3 regions of the Kosakonia sp. YIM B13571 genome follow, and region 3 is predicted to be linked to each of the others. Evidence: predicted binding sites of a transcription regulator. Region 3 holds the regulator's gene; each other region holds the start of a gene.
The links. The regulator LexA, encoded in region 3, represses DNA repair genes until DNA is damaged. The targets are predictions, from matches to a motif close to TNCTGTATGTACATACAGNA.
Positions count from the first base shown of each region.

Region 1: a site for LexA is predicted at 2,382-2,401, ahead of umuD (translesion error-prone DNA polymerase V autoproteolytic subunit). Genes of this name have one in related genera too.
Region 2: a site for LexA is predicted at 1,583-1,602, ahead of dinB (DNA polymerase IV). Genes of this name have one in related genera too.

Region 1 is NZ_JBHZPL010000002.1:231,468-236,551, forward strand. Features, by position in the region: gene fabV (enoyl-ACP reductase FabV) at 1-601, shown strand, start outside; gene umuC (translesion error-prone DNA polymerase V subunit UmuC) at 685-1,947, opposite strand; gene umuD (translesion error-prone DNA polymerase V autoproteolytic subunit) at 1,931-2,365, opposite strand; gene ACFX4O_RS06260 (hypothetical protein) at 2,736-3,638, shown strand; gene ACFX4O_RS06265 (hypothetical protein) at 3,702-3,971, shown strand; gene ACFX4O_RS06270 (RHS repeat protein) at 4,092-5,084, shown strand, end outside.
Region 2 is NZ_JBHZPL010000001.1:983,283-988,366, reverse strand. Features, by position in the region: gene ACFX4O_RS04800 (class II glutamine amidotransferase) at 1-563, shown strand, start outside; gene dpaA (peptidoglycan meso-diaminopimelic acid protein amidase) at 534-1,271, opposite strand; gene dinB (DNA polymerase IV) at 1,621-2,676, shown strand; gene pepD (cytosol nonspecific dipeptidase) at 3,103-4,560, opposite strand; gene gpt (xanthine phosphoribosyltransferase) at 4,823-5,084, shown strand, end outside.
Region 3 is NZ_JBHZPL010000009.1:17,973-23,056, reverse strand. Features, by position in the region: gene dinF (MATE family efflux transporter DinF) at 1-1,315, opposite strand, end outside; gene lexA (transcriptional repressor LexA) at 1,397-2,014, opposite strand; gene ACFX4O_RS18345 (diacylglycerol kinase) at 2,123-2,491, opposite strand; gene plsB (glycerol-3-phosphate 1-O-acyltransferase PlsB) at 2,622-5,045, shown strand.

The DNA of each region.
Region 1 (5,084 bases), on a different contig from region 3:
GCAACGCTGGATTGATATGTTATCGGCTGCTGGTGTGCTGGCTGAGGGGTTCAAAACGGTGGCGTACTCTTATACTGGCCCGAAATCAACGTGGCCGCTCTATAAAGAGGGCGCGTTAGGCGCGGCGAAAGCCCATCTGCACGCAACAGCCGATCATCTTGACGCACAGCTCCAGCGCATTAATGGTCATGCCTATGCGGTGGTCTGCAAAGCGCTGGTGACCAAAGCCAGCGCGTTTATCCCTATGTTTCCGTTATATATTACGTTGTTGTACAAGGTAATGAAGCAGAAGCGGTTGCATGAAACCTGCATTGAGCAGATGCACAGACTGATGCTGAACCACCTTTACCCGCCAATGGGCAACGTCATCACGGATGACGAGCGGCGGATCCGCCTTGATGATTTCGAGCTGCGCCCCGATGTCCAGCAAGCAGTGGAGTTGCTAAGAAAACGGGTCACCACCGAAAACTTTAAAACCATTGGCGACTTTGCCGGGTATCTCACCGAATTTTACGCGCTGAATGGTTTCTCAATGCCGGACGTGGATTACTCCTCTGAGCTGGATCTGCGTCAACTGGTAAAAGAGTACAGCCATGCATAAGCATGTCTGATATGACAAATGCGCCAGTCCATCGGCGCATTTGTTGATGAAAATCGCGGTCGACTATGGCTTCTGTACGATCTTTATTTCACGACAGGCAGGTCGGAATAGCGTGTTGTATAGGCGGGGGAAAGCATTTCGCGTTTCATCGCCCAGTTTTTTTCAATTCCTTGTCCTGCAAACCAGACGCTTCCTTTTCCTGAGGTATTTAAACGATCAATGGTTTCCATCAGCACCGCGCTGTTCGCGTGGGGGCGGTTTTCATCAAATAGATTGAGCTGGGCAACGCCGCTGCTGAAAAAATCTGAAAGCATCACGCCAGCCTTCATATAGCGATGTCCCTCCCGCCATATCTGCTCCAGCGAGCTTGTCGCTGCACGTATAATGTCGCGCGTATCATTGGTCGGCGTCATCAACGTCACGGATGCCTGGTTTCCGTAGTAAATACGATTATCCGCATGTGGGCTGGTACGAATAAAGACGCTGATGAATCGGCAGAATTGATGTTCAGCGCGTAATTTCTCTGCCGCGCGTTCAGCATAGGCGCATATTGCCTGATGCATATCTGAATACTGAGTAATTCGCTTGCCAAAAGAGCGGCTACAAATAATTTGCTGCTTGGTTGGTGGAAACTCATCAAATGCCAGGCATGATTCGCCGCGCAGTTCCCGCACGGTACGTTCCAGCACAACATTGAAGTGTTTACGAATAACCCAGGTTGAGCTGTCGGCAAGTTGCAGCGCGTTTTCAATGCCCATTAACGCCAGCTTTTTACTAATGCGGCGTCCTACGCCCCAGACCTCATGTATCGGCACGTGAAACAGTAACTTACGTTGCCTCTCTCTGGAGGACATATCCACAACACCACCGGCGCTGGCCCATCTTTTGGCGGCGTAATTGGCCACCTTGGCGAGGGTTTTCGTTGGTGCAATGCCAACGCCCGTTGTCAGCCCGATATTTTTCAAGATCTGATTACGGATCTGGTGGCCGAATGCCTCAAGTGCAATACAGTTTGATACGCCAGACAGATTGATAAAAGCCTCATCAATGGAATAAAGCTCGACGGAAGGGGTTATTTCAGAGAGTGTCGACATAACCCGATTGCTGAGGTCGGCATACAGCGCATAATTTGAGCTAAATACCGTAACGTTCTGACGATGAAGCTCATCTTTGATCTTGAAATAAGGCGCAGCCATATCTATGCCGAGATTTTTTGCCTCACGCGATCGCGAAATAATGCATCCATCATTGTTGGATACAACAACGACAGGTTTCCCCTGGAGATCCGGGCGAAACAGCGTCTCACAGGAGGCGTAGAAGTTATTCACATCAACAAGCGCGAACATGTCGGTTTGATTTCAACGTAAATGTCACGACGCCGAAGATCTGCAACTCTTCCTCAGCCTGGAAAATAATCGGCGCATACTGAACATTATGCGGAATGAGCTGGAGAACAGGGCGGGTCCGTAACTCCTTCACTGTGAATTCCCCGGCAACCGCTGCAACAACGATGTCACCGTGCCCGGCGCTCAATGAGCGATCGACCACCAGCAAATCACCATCGCTAATCCCTGCACCGATCATCGAATCCCCGCTGACCCTGACAAAGTAAGTCGCGCTAGGGTGTTTTACGACCAGTTTGTTTAAATCAAGTTGCTCCTCGACATAATCCTGCGCCGGGCTTGGGAACCCACAGGGAACGCGCTCAGTAAAGAGCGGAAGGGGAACGATGTGATCACTCTCGGTGGAAGGGATGAAGCGCATGATGATGAACTCGGTTAACTGTATTTATATACAGTATTGCTAAATTCAGTCGCTGATCAAGAGGCGCTGCGGGCCACATTCAGGAAATCTTTGAAGTAGCAAAGAATTTAGCTAAAAAGTCTCGCCAAAAGCTGGTACCTGAAAGCGGGTGAAAATAGACTGTTCTCCGTAGGGAAAATCTCATTTATGCCTGATGCAAGTGCATTGAAGCCGTTCTCTTACCGCGAGCCACTGCGTGTCGGTTTGTGAGTGCAAGCGAATAATCGGGTCTTTGCGCATATAAGTGCCGCAAACATTTAAACGTGAACGCCTGGCGATGCGAGATACAGGCGCAACCCAAACAGATAATAAATACACACAGGAATGAGTCATGATCAAAAAAATAACCTACGCATCGGCCATGCTGCTTGCGGCCTGCACCAGCTTTAACGCGAGTGCAGCACCTAAAACCGCAGCAAATAAATGTCCGGCAGCGATGGACGTGGATAGTGTTGAAATTCGCGATAGTCAGCAGCTTATGATCCTGACGAAAACGGCATTAGAAAACTATGAAATGGCGGTAGCCAAAGACGCTAAGTGCGTATCAATTTATCGTGATACATATCGGGCTAAATATCTCCCTGAACTCAAGAAACTGGATGCCAGTACGTCGGAACCTGTCGTCAAATTAAAAAGCGCGCCATTGCTGGCTGCTTTTGAAAATGTTATGCAGCCTGGCGTAGATATAAAGGAAACGGATAGCAGGGTTAATGCCTACTATGAGCTCGCAAATGCCTACCTTGAGACAGCGATGCCGGGTAAATGGAAAGTATCAGAAGATAGCGACGAAATGCGGGGCGAAAAAACGTATCTGTATACGCTGGAGTCTGAGGATGTCGCAAAGCTTTCGTCTCCCTATAAACAAGCAAAGGCGACGATTCTGGTGATGCAGAAGGAGAAAGCAGGCGTGATTAGCGACCCGAAAATTATGTATTACGTTTCAGAGGGTCAATTAACTCTCCCTGTAGAAGGCGGTGAAATCGCGGCGAAATATGACGACGATGGAATCAGTCGCTATGACGGTACGATATGCAGTGATGACAATCGTGCTTTCTGCCCTGATCTGACTATTTACCAGCTGTTTGCTTATCTGGATGTGCGCAGTAGCCACAAGGCTATCATTGAGTTGCCGTTCTATATTGATGGCCCTTATCAATATCATTTTAAAACCACTGGCTTAATAACCCGGCGTACAACACCGGATTACTTGCTGCCAAAAAATACAGGGAAATAGCACAGCATCATAAGTTCAGTCATGTGGGGGTTACTATTTTTCGCGTATTGAGGAGATGCTTAGATGTTAAATATTGCCAGAAGCACCGGTAATACCACTACCGGTGTGCATATGCTACAACGCTTTAAAAATGGTTACCGCATTCGTTGCAATCGCGAGACGTTAAGGCGATTCACTTCCATCGATGTTAAGCCGGAATATCAGCATCTGTTTGGCGCAGATGGCGAGGGTATATACCATTCGGCCACCTTTCCAACTATTGCTGAAGGCGCGCAAGCCCTGTGCAGCTTCATCCAGACGGTTTGCGGCCTGGAGTGTCACTGGAAACCGTAACGGTTTTGAGGATTAGCTGTTTGTCTTATATAGCCAGCCCTGAAAGTACCCACTCCAGTGCAAGTCTCCTATGATCTCTGTGTAGCCTGACGGGCTGCACACCATCCCCAGGAGATTCCTATGAGCACATCTTTATTCAGCAAAACCCCGACGGCCACGGTTCTCGACAACCGTGGCCTGACCGTGCGTGAATTCTCGTATCATCGCCATCCCGACTCGCCGGACACCACCCGTGAGCGTATTACCCACCACCAGTACAATGTCCGTGGTTTCCTGCTGCAGAGCGCTGACCCGCGCCTGCACGATACTGGCCTTGCAAACTTCAGCTACCTGACTGGCCTGACCGGAAACGTCCTGCGTGTACAGGGCGTTGATAACGGAACGTCCGTGGCGCTGAACGATGCTGCGGGTCGACCGTTTATAACAGTCAGCAATATTGACACCGCTGACGATGGTACAGAGAACAGAAACCAGGCCGTAACCCGCACCTGGCAGTACGAGGACGCTTCGTTGCCTGGCCGCCCGATAAGTATCACCGAGCAGGTCAACAGCGAAGCTGCCCGCATTGCAGAGCGCTTTGTCTATGCCGGTAACAGCGATGCAGAGAAGGCGCAGAACCTTGCCGGACTGCGTGTTAGCTATTATGACACCGCAGGTCTGATACAGCAGGACAGCGTTGCTCTGACGGGCGTGCTTCTCTCTGTTACCCGCCGTCTGCTGAAAGATGTGGACGACCCGAACACGGAGGTCAACTGGCAAGGGCAGGATGCTTCCGCATGGAACGACTTGCTGGAGGCGGAAACCTATATCACTCTGACAACCTCCGATGCCACCGGGGCAGTTTTGTCGACCACCGATGCAGTGGGTCACCAGCAACGTATGGCGTACGATGTGGCTGGAATGATGTCCTGCAGTTGGCTGACAGTGAAAGGCGGCACAGAGCAAATTATCGTGAGGTCTCTGACGTACTCCGCGGCGGGTCAAAAGTTGCGTGAGGAACATGGTAACGGCGTGGTGACGACATACCTTTATGAACCGGAGACACAGCGCCTGGCTGGAATAAAAACGGCGCGCCCGGAGGGACACGTTTCCGGTGCGAAAGTGTTGCAGGAT
Region 2 (5,084 bases), on a different contig from region 3:
TCAAATCCCGATCGGTGATTGCCCATATTCGCCAGGCTAACCGTGGCGAAGTGGCGCTGGAAAATACGCATCCGTTTACCCGCGAACTGTGGGGGCGCAACTGGACGTATGCGCATAACGGGCAGCTTACGGGTTATAAATCGCTGGAGACCGGTAATTTCCGCCCGATTGGCGAAACCGACAGCGAGAAAGCCTTTTGCTGGCTGTTACATAAGCTGACCGAACGCTACCCGCGTACGCCGGGGAATATGGCGGCGGTGTTTAAGTACATTGCGGAATTAGCGGTGGAGCTACGGCAAAAGGGTGTTTTTAATATGCTGCTGTCGGACGGGCGTTATGTGATGGCGTTTTGTTCGACTAATCTGTTCTGGATAACCCGCCGTGCGCCGTTTGGCGTGGCGAAGCTGCTGGATCAGGATGTGGAAATTGATTTTCAGCGGGAAACCACACCAAACGATGTGGTTACCGTGATTGCCACCCAGCCGTTAACCGGCAATGAAACCTGGCAAAAGATTATGCCAGGCGAGTGGGCATTATTTTGCCTGGGGGAGCGTGTAGTTTGACGCCAGCTGCGGCTGAACAGCGGTGTTCAGCGGCTTGCTAACCACATAGCGGCCATCCACTACCGAAACAACCGGCGGCTGGTGGGTGGTGGCGAAGTAGTCATAACCCGGCTTCAATTGCTTCCAGAAATCCGCATAGGTTGAATATTTATGGCGCTGCATATTGGCGTCGGTCATACGGAACGGATAGATACTCACCTGCACGTTCGGCTGCCCAAAAACCAGCGCGGCGGTAACAAACTGGAAGATCTCATCAATACCTGAATCTGTCATCGCGTAGCAGCCAATCGACACGCAAGCACCGTGAATCATCAGGTATTTGCCTTCATAGCCGTGGGCGCGATCGTAGTTATTCGGAAACCCAATATTAATAGCTTTATAGAAGCGGCTATCCGGCTTCAACTGACTGCGCTGCACGGAGTAGAAACCCTCCGGGCTTTTAAAATCACCCTGGCGCTGCTTGGGGCCTAACCCGCCGGAGTAATTACAAATTTTGTAGCTGTCGAGCAACTGATACTGCTCGCCCATCTTGACGTAAAGATCAAGGGTGCGCTCTTCTTTGAAGATCTGGATATAAATCGGCGACCCCATCAACTGCTGCTTATATTCTTTGCTGACCGGCGTTACTGAACCGTTGCTGCTCACCAGGCCAGCAAAAGAGACGCACGGAAGCAGAAGCATCGCAATAAATAATGCGATTTTGCGCATACTACTTGTTTCCTTGATAAAGCTAATACCACATTGCCAGGACGGCAAAAGAAGCCCAAAATTCAGACGATTCTGTTTTGGAGCGCCCACATTAGCATTACGGCATTTTTTCGCAAGCCCCAATCTACGTCGTCTTTCACGCGGCCTCTTTGTCGGCTTCGTTTTTGGCTCGCACGAATGATTTTGAGGATTACGTATCAAATGCTTGGCCGAATGCTGGCGAGTATTATGCGAGTAAAAAGCCTGAATTACCCCTTATATTCCCCTCTTTTCGCCGCATTTACGTGCTGGCTTCTCAATTGCTGCAAATGTGCTGTATACTTATCCAGTGTTCTGTGAGGGCGTACGCATGCGCAAAATCATACATGTTGATATGGACTGCTTTTTCGCGGCGGTAGAGATGCGCGATAATCCAGCCCTGCGCGATATTCCCATCGCTATCGGCGGTAGCCGGGTGCAACGCGGCGTGATCAGCACGGCGAACTATCCGGCGCGCAAATTTGGCGTGCGCAGCGCGATGCCCACCGCGATGGCGCTTAAACTCTGCCCGCACCTCATATTGTTGCCCGGCCGTTTTGACGCTTATAAAGAAGCGTCCAACCAGATCCGCGATATCTTCTCCCGCTACACCTCGCTTATTGAACCGCTCTCGCTGGATGAAGCCTACCTTGATGTTACCGATAGCCCGCACTGTCACGGTTCGGCGACGCTGATGGCGCAGGAAATTCGTCAGACCATTTTTAAAGAAACCCAACTGACTGCTTCAGCGGGCGTTGCACCAGTGAAGTTTCTCGCCAAAATTGCCTCGGATCTCAACAAACCCAACGGGCAATATGTGATTACACCGGCTGATGTACCGGCATTTTTGCGCACGCTGCCGCTCGGCAAAATCCCCGGTGTGGGGAAGGTGTCAGCGGCAAAACTGGAAAAGCTGGGGCTGCGCACCTGCGAAGATGTACAAAAGAGCGACCTTGCCATGCTGCTTAAACGCTTTGGTAAATTCGGCCGTATTTTATGGGAGCGCAGCCAGGGCATTGACGAGCGGGAAATTAACAGCGAACGACTGCGTAAATCCGTCGGTGTGGAGCGGACGCTGGCGGAAGATATTCACAGCTGGGAAGAGTGCGAAGCGATTATTGAACATTTGTACCCTGAGCTTGAGCGGCGGTTAGCAAAAGTAAAACCGGATCTGCTCATTGCTCGCCAGGGAGTAAAACTGAAGTTTAATGATTTCCAGCTCACGACTCAGGAGCATGTCTGGCCGCGTTTAAATAAAGAGGATTTACTGGCGACGGCGCAAAAAACCTGGAATGATCGCCGCAGCGGGCGCGGTGTCCGGCTGGTCGGGCTGCATGTCACGCTACTTGATCCTCAGCTGGAACGGCAACTGGTATTAGGGTTATAAAAATAACGCTACGGATTGATTACCCACTTCATTATTATCCCCGACGTTTTTTCTACGTTACTGCAAAAGCATTTCGCCGTGTCCTGATGTCGCTTTACAGCACTCATTCTTTTTCATATAGCCCCGGGGTTCGTCTGCCGATTCCTTTTATTTGCTCATATATAAAGGGGGAGCCGGGTAATTCTCTTTGTTCTCTCTCGCATGCGGTTTCTTATCTCGCTTCGGAAAGCCTTTCTAATAAACGGCTAGCAACCTTGCTGATAGCTCATCGTCTGGAACAAATAAAGGATGATGAACGCGCGACGCTGAAATCGGAACGCCGATAGTTTCACCACCAGATTGAACGGGGAAACCTGTTTAAAGGGCTGGTGTTTAACGCGGTGTAAGGCTGGGTGATGTCCGCGCCGCCCGGCGCGGACAAAGGGCTTATTTCGCCGGAATCGCTTTCAGCAACTCGGTCAGCAGGGTCCAGTAATGGCCCACGCTTTCGATATGCACTTGCTCATCCGGTGAGTGCGGGCCGGTAATGGTTGGCCCAATCGATACCATATCCATGGTCGGGTACGGTTTTTTGAACAGACCGCACTCCAGACCGGCGTGGATCACCTGAATGTTCGGGGTTTTGTTGAACAGACGCTGGTAGGTTTCACGCACCAGCGCCATTACTGGTGAATGCGCGTCCGGCTGCCAGCCAGGGTAGCCGCCTTTCGGCGCGGTTTTCGCTCCCGCCAGCGCACCCAGTGATTCCAGCATGCTCACCACGTAATCTTTTCCGCTATCCACCAGCGAGCGGATCAGGCAGATGATCTCGGCGTTGTCGTCTTGCAGCGTCACCACACCCACGTTCAGTGAGGTTTCCACCACACCTTTTGCTACGTCGGAGTTGCGGATCACGCCGTTCGGCGTCGCGTTCAACAGGCGCACAAACGTATCGCGTGAAGCGGTGGTCAGCGCGGCTTTATCGCTGGTTGCACTGTCCAGCAGTACCACCAGATTCTTCTCTTTGGCTTCCAGCTCGTTTTTCAGGATTGCCTGATATTCGCTGGCCAGCGTTTTCAGCTGTGCGGCTTTCTCTGCCGGAACGGCGATAACGGCAATTGCTTCGCGCGGAATCGCGTTACGCAGCGTACCGCCAGTGAAATCCAGCAGACGCAGATCGAGCTCCGCCGCGTGGCCGGCCAGGAAGCGCGCCAGCAGTTTGTTGGCGTTACCTAAACCGACATGAATTTCGGCACCAGAGTGGCCGCCTTTCAGCCCCTTAAGTGTCAGCTTGAAGGTCTCATACCCGGTCGGTACGGCTTCGCGGGAGAGGGGCAGGGTGGTGATAAAATCGATACCGCCTGCGCAACCCATGTAGATTTCCCCCTCTTCTTCAGAGTCGGTGTTAATCAGAATATCCGCCTGCAGCCAGTTCGCTTGCAGGCCAAACGCGCCATCCATGCCCGCTTCTTCGGTCATGGTTAGCAGCACTTCCAGCGGACCGTGTTCAACGCTCTCATCTGCCAGCACCGCCAGCGCGGAAGCCATGCCAATGCCATTATCCGCGCCGAGCGTGGTGCCGCGCGCTTTAACCCATTCACCATCTACATACGGGCGAATCGGATCGGTGATGAAATCGTGTACTGTGTCGTTATTTTTCTGCGGCACCATATCAAGGTGGGCTTGCAGAACCACCGGCTTGCGGTTTTCCATGCCCGCAGTGGCCGGTTTACGGATCAGAATGTTGCCAACCTGGTCGCGCTCCGCATGCAACCCCTTTTCTTTCGCCCAGCCCATAATGTGCTCGGCAAGTTGTTCTTCATGGTAGGACGGGTGCGGAATAGAACAAATTTTGGCAAAAATATCCCACAGCGGCTGTGGCGATAGGTGAGACAGTTCAGACACGATGAGTCTCCTTACGAAGAGCCTGCGCAACGTACCTTGCAGGTCACAGGGTTAAATAAACGAACATCGCAAGCGTTCAGCTTGCGAGATGGCGTTGAGAATACCACTTTATTGCCGCGCTGCGAGCACCAGTGCGCGGAAAAAGCGCCGGTAATGCCGGGTAATACTGGTTTTTAGCGCTTCAGATCTCTATAATCTCGCGCAACCTATTTCCCCCTCGAATAATTTTTAAGCCGTTAAAACACAGGCTGGGACACTTCACATGAGCGAAAAATACGTCGTCACCTGGGACATGTTGCAGATTCACGCACGCAAACTGGCCGCCCGATTGATGCCTTCAGAACAATGGAAAGGCATTATTGCCGTAAGCCGTGGTGGTCTGGTGCCAGGCGCACTGCTGGCGCGCGAGCTGGGCATTCGTCATGTTGATACCGTATGTATCTCCAGCTACGACCACGACAACCAGCGTGAGCTGACCGTACTGAAACGCGCAGAAGGTGACGGTGAAGGTTTTATTGTGATCG
Region 3 (5,084 bases):
CAAACCAACTGTTGTCACGCCAGTGGCGACGCCATACTAGCGTCAGCGTCAGCCCACGCAGAGCAAGAAACACAGCAAGCGACAACCACAAACCGTGATTACCCAAAACAGGCACGGTGAGTAGCGTAACGGCAAACCCCGCCGCCGCCACTGCCATACTGTTACGCATTTCGGCCGCGCGCGTCGCACCGACAAACATACCGTCCAGCAGATAACACCACACCCCCACTAGCGGTAACATAACCTGCCAAATTAGATAATGCCCGGCAAGCTGTTGCAGGGCGGGTAGCGACGTTAACAACGCGATAATTTGCTGACCCGCCAGCGCATACACAACGGCAAAGAACAGCGCCACCAGACCGGCCTGCCGGCAAGCAGCCCGCCAGATATGCATCAATTGACGGCCGTCTCTGGCGCCGTAAGCCTGCCCGGAGTGGGCTTCAACCGCATACGCGAAACCATCCAGCGCATAAGCGGTAAAGGTTAAAAACATCATCAGCACCGCGTTTGCTGCCACCGTCTCATCACCGAGGCGGGCACCAAACACCGTTATCGAACCAAAGCAGAGTTGCAGCAGCAACGAACGCAACATGATATCGCGGTTCAGCGCCAGCAAACGCCGTACGCCGCCGCGCCATGCATTTTTCAACGTCAGCAATGGAATACCGCGCATCACCAGTACGTGTCGCACCATCCACAAGCCAATGACGAAAGTGACGTATTCCGCTATCACCGTGGCAAGCGCTGCACCTTGCACATTCATATGCAGCCCCATGACCAACCACAGATCGAGCACGATGTTGAGCAGGTTCCCCACCACCAGCAAGATCACCGGTGCGCGCGCATACTGCACGCCGAGCAACCAACCGAGCAATACCAGGTTGCCCAGCGAAGCGGGTGCGCTCAACCAGCGAATATCCAGGAACCGCTGCGCCTGTTCCAGCACCGCCTCGCTACCGCCGGTGATATGCAGCGCCACGCCGATAATCGGCGTGCGCAACACAGCAATCAGTACACCAGCGCCCAGCGCCAGCAGCAAAGGCTGGACTAACGCACGCGCCAGCGCGGGCGCATTCTTCGCGCCGAACGCCTGAGCTGTTAGCCCGGTGGTGCTCATGCGCAAAAAGAGCAGCAACATAAAGAGGAAACTGGTTGCCGTTGCGCCAATCGCCACACCGCCCAGGTAAACCGGGCTGTCCAGATGCCCCACTACCGCCGTATCCACTAGCCCCAGCAACGGGACAGTGATATTCGAGAAGATCATCGGCAGTGCAAGCCGCCAGAGCGCTTTGTCGGATGTGGTTAGCAGTGGCATGGTATGAATGTGAATGTTATTGAGGGAAAAGAGGAGATCGCTGCGGAACCTGAATCAGCTCCGCAGCAGAGCGAATGTGCGTTACAACCACGCGCCATTACGAATGACACCGACCGCAAGCCCTTCGATGGTAAAGTTTTGATCGCGCAGATCGACGACGATCGGGGAAAACTCACTGTTTTCCGGCAGCAGTTCAACGGTGTTGCCCTGCTTTTTCAAACGTTTGACCGTGACTTCGTCTTCAATACGCGCAACAACGACCTGGCCGTTACGCACATCTTGCGTTTTGTGCACCGCCAGCAGATCGCCGTCCATAATGCCAATGTCACGCATCGACATGCCGCTCACGCGCAGCAGGAAATCCGCATGGGGTTTAAAGAGGCTCGGATCGACCTGGTAATGGCCTTCGATATGCTGCTGCGCCAGCAGAGGCTCACCCGCCGCGACGCGACCAATCAGCGGTAAGCCGATATCGTCCTCTTCTTCTTCAAGCAGCAGGCGAAGACCACGCGATGCGCCAGATACGATTTCGATAACCCCTTTGCGCGCCAGCGCTTTGAGGTGTTCTTCCGCCGCATTTGGGGAACGGAACCCCAATTGCTGTGCGATTTCCGCACGCGTTGGTGGCATACCGGTTTGAGTGATGCGATCGCGAATAAGATCGAACACCTCTTGCTGCCTGGCCGTTAATGCTTTCATCCCGCCCCCTGGGTGTATATACAGTTATGCTGTGAGTATATACAGCTAAAGGCGATTTTGGAACCAAATTTAAGCAAAAAACCAGAACGTTATTGAATTCTGGAAGCGTTATCGAAAATGCGACCAGAGTAATGCGATCCAGGTAAACATCGCCAACAGGATAGACATCAGCACCGCCGCTGAGCCCATATCCTTTGCTCGCCCGGAAAGTTCATGGAATTCAGAGCCAATACGATCGACCACGGCCTCGATGGCGCTGTTCAGAATTTCGACAATCATCACCAGCGTCACAGAACCAATCAGCAGTACGCGCGTCATTGTGTCAATATCGAGCCAGCAAGCGATTATAATTGCCAGGGTAACCGCAACGGCTTCCTGACGAAATGCCGCTTCATTGATCCAGGCGGCGCGAACGCCTTTCCAGGAATATCCAGCGGCTTTAATGATCCGGGTGAAACCGGTGGTATTATTAGCCATTTAAAAGAACCTTTTTATTAAATTGGCGTCAATGTCTCAGCAAGCGCGCAGCGGTACAACAGAAATTATGTGTGCTTTCTGATATTCTTGCGGCGCAATGGCACTATTAACCAGAGGCTTTACATCCTTTATGTCCGGCTGGCCACGAATTTACTACAAGTTACTGAATTTACCATTAAGCGTACTGGTAAAAAGTAAATCGATCCCCGCAGAACCTGCACAGGAGCTGGGTCTCGATACGTCACGTCCCATCATGTACGTGCTGCCTTATAACTCAAAGGCAGATTTACTGACTCTACGCGCGCAGTGTCTGGCACATGAGCTGCCCGATCCCATGGAACCGCTGGAAATCGACGGCGCTTTGCTGCCGCGTTTCGTGTTTATCCACGGCGGCCCGCGCGTGTTCACTTATTACGCGCCAAAAGAAGAGTCGATCAAGCTGTTCCACGACTACCTGGATTTACACCGCAGCCATCCTGATTTGGATGTGCAAATGGTGCCGGTATCGGTGATGTTTGGTCGTTCACCGGGGCGTGAAAAAGGCGAAATTAACCCGCCGCTGCGTATGCTGAACGGCATCCAGAAATTCTTTGCTGTTTCCTGGCTTGGCCGCGACAGCTTTGTGCGTTTTTCACCGCCGGTTTCGCTGCGTCGTATGGCGACCGAACACGGTACCGATAAAATTATCGCGCAGAAATTGGCGCGCGTGGCGCGTATGCACTTTGCCCGCCAGCGTCTGGCCGCAGTAGGTCCACGCCTGCCGGCCCGTCAGGATTTGTTTAACAAATTGCTCTCGTCCAAGGCGATTGCCCGCGCCGTTGAAGATGAAGCGCGCAGCAAAAAAATCTCCCATGATAAGGCGCAGCAAAACGCCATCGCGCTGATGGAAGAGATCGCCGCGAACTTCTCCTACGAGATGATCCGCCTGACTGACCGTATTCTGGGTTTTACCTGGAACCGTCTCTATCAGGGCATTAATGTGCATAACGCTGAGCGCGTACGCCAGCTTGCACATGACGGTCACGAAATTGTCTATGTGCCCTGCCATCGCAGCCATATGGACTACCTGCTGCTCTCCTATGTGCTCTATCACCAGGGGCTGGTGCCGCCGCATATCGCCGCCGGTATCAACTTGAATTTCTGGCCTGCCGGGCCGATTTTCCGCCGCCTGGGTGCTTTCTTTATTCGCCGGACATTTAAAGGCAACAAGCTTTATTCCACCGTGTTCCGCGAATACTTGGGCGAGTTGTTCAGCCGTGGTTATTCGGTGGAGTACTTCGTTGAGGGTGGACGTTCGCGCACCGGGCGTTTGCTGGATCCGAAAACCGGTACGTTGTCGATGACCATCCAGGCGATGCTGCGCGGCGGCACGCGTCCAATCACGCTGGTGCCGATTTACATCGGTTATGAACACGTGATGGAAGTAGGTACTTACGCCAAAGAGCTGCGTGGCGCGACGAAAGAGAAAGAGAGCCTGTTGCAGATGGTACGGGGCTTAAGCAAGCTGCGTAACCTCGGTCAGGGCTATGTGAACTTCGGCGAACCGATCCCGCTGATGAACTACCTAAATCATCATGTTCCGGAGTGGCGCGAAGCCATTGATCCCATTGAATCCATCCGTCCGGCGTGGTTAACACCAACGGTGAACACCATTGCCGCTGACCTGATGGTGCGTATCAACAACGCCGGTGCGGCTAACGCCATGAACCTGTGTTGTACCGCGCTGTTGGCTTCCCGCCAGCGTTCACTGACGCGCGAGCAACTGACCGAGCAGTTAAGCTGTTATCTCGAGCTGATGCGCAACGTGCCTTATTCCCCGGATTCGACCACGCCTTCGGCCAGCGCCAGCGAGCTTATCGACCACGCGCTGCAGATGAACAAGTTCGAAGTCGAGAAAGACACCATCGGCGATATCATCATTCTGCCGCGTGAGCAGGCGGTGTTGATGACGTACTACCGCAACAATATTGCACATATGCTGATGCTGCCGTCGCTGCTGGCAGCGATTGTCACCCAGCACCGTGCCATTTCACGTAGCGAGATCCTGCGCCACGTCGAGTTACTCTACCCAATGCTGAAAGCCGAGTTGTTCCTGCGTTGGGAAAAAGCGGAGCTGGCGCCAGTGCTGGAGAACCTGACGCAAGAGCTGTTGCGCCAGGGCTTGTTGACGGTGAAAGACGATCGTCTGAGCATCAATCCGACGCACTCCCGCACGTTGCAACTGCTGGCGGCAGGCGCGCGCGAAACCTTACAGCGTTACGCCATTACCTTCTGGCTGCTGAGCGCCAACCCGGCGATGAACCGCAGCACGCTGGAAAAAGAGAGCCGCACGCTGGCGCAACGCCTGTCGGTGCTGCATGGCATCAACGCGCCGGAGTTCTTCGATAAGGCGGTGTTCAGTACGCTGGTGCTGACGCTGCGCGATGAAGGCTATATCAGTGATACTGGTGATGCGGATCCGGCACGTACCTTAAACGTGTACCAGATGCTGGCGGACTTGATAACGTCGGATGTACGTCTGACGATTGAGAGCGCGACGCAAGCAGAAGTGTGATGGTAACTTTTCCCCTCTCTTCACGGAGAGGGGAAAAAA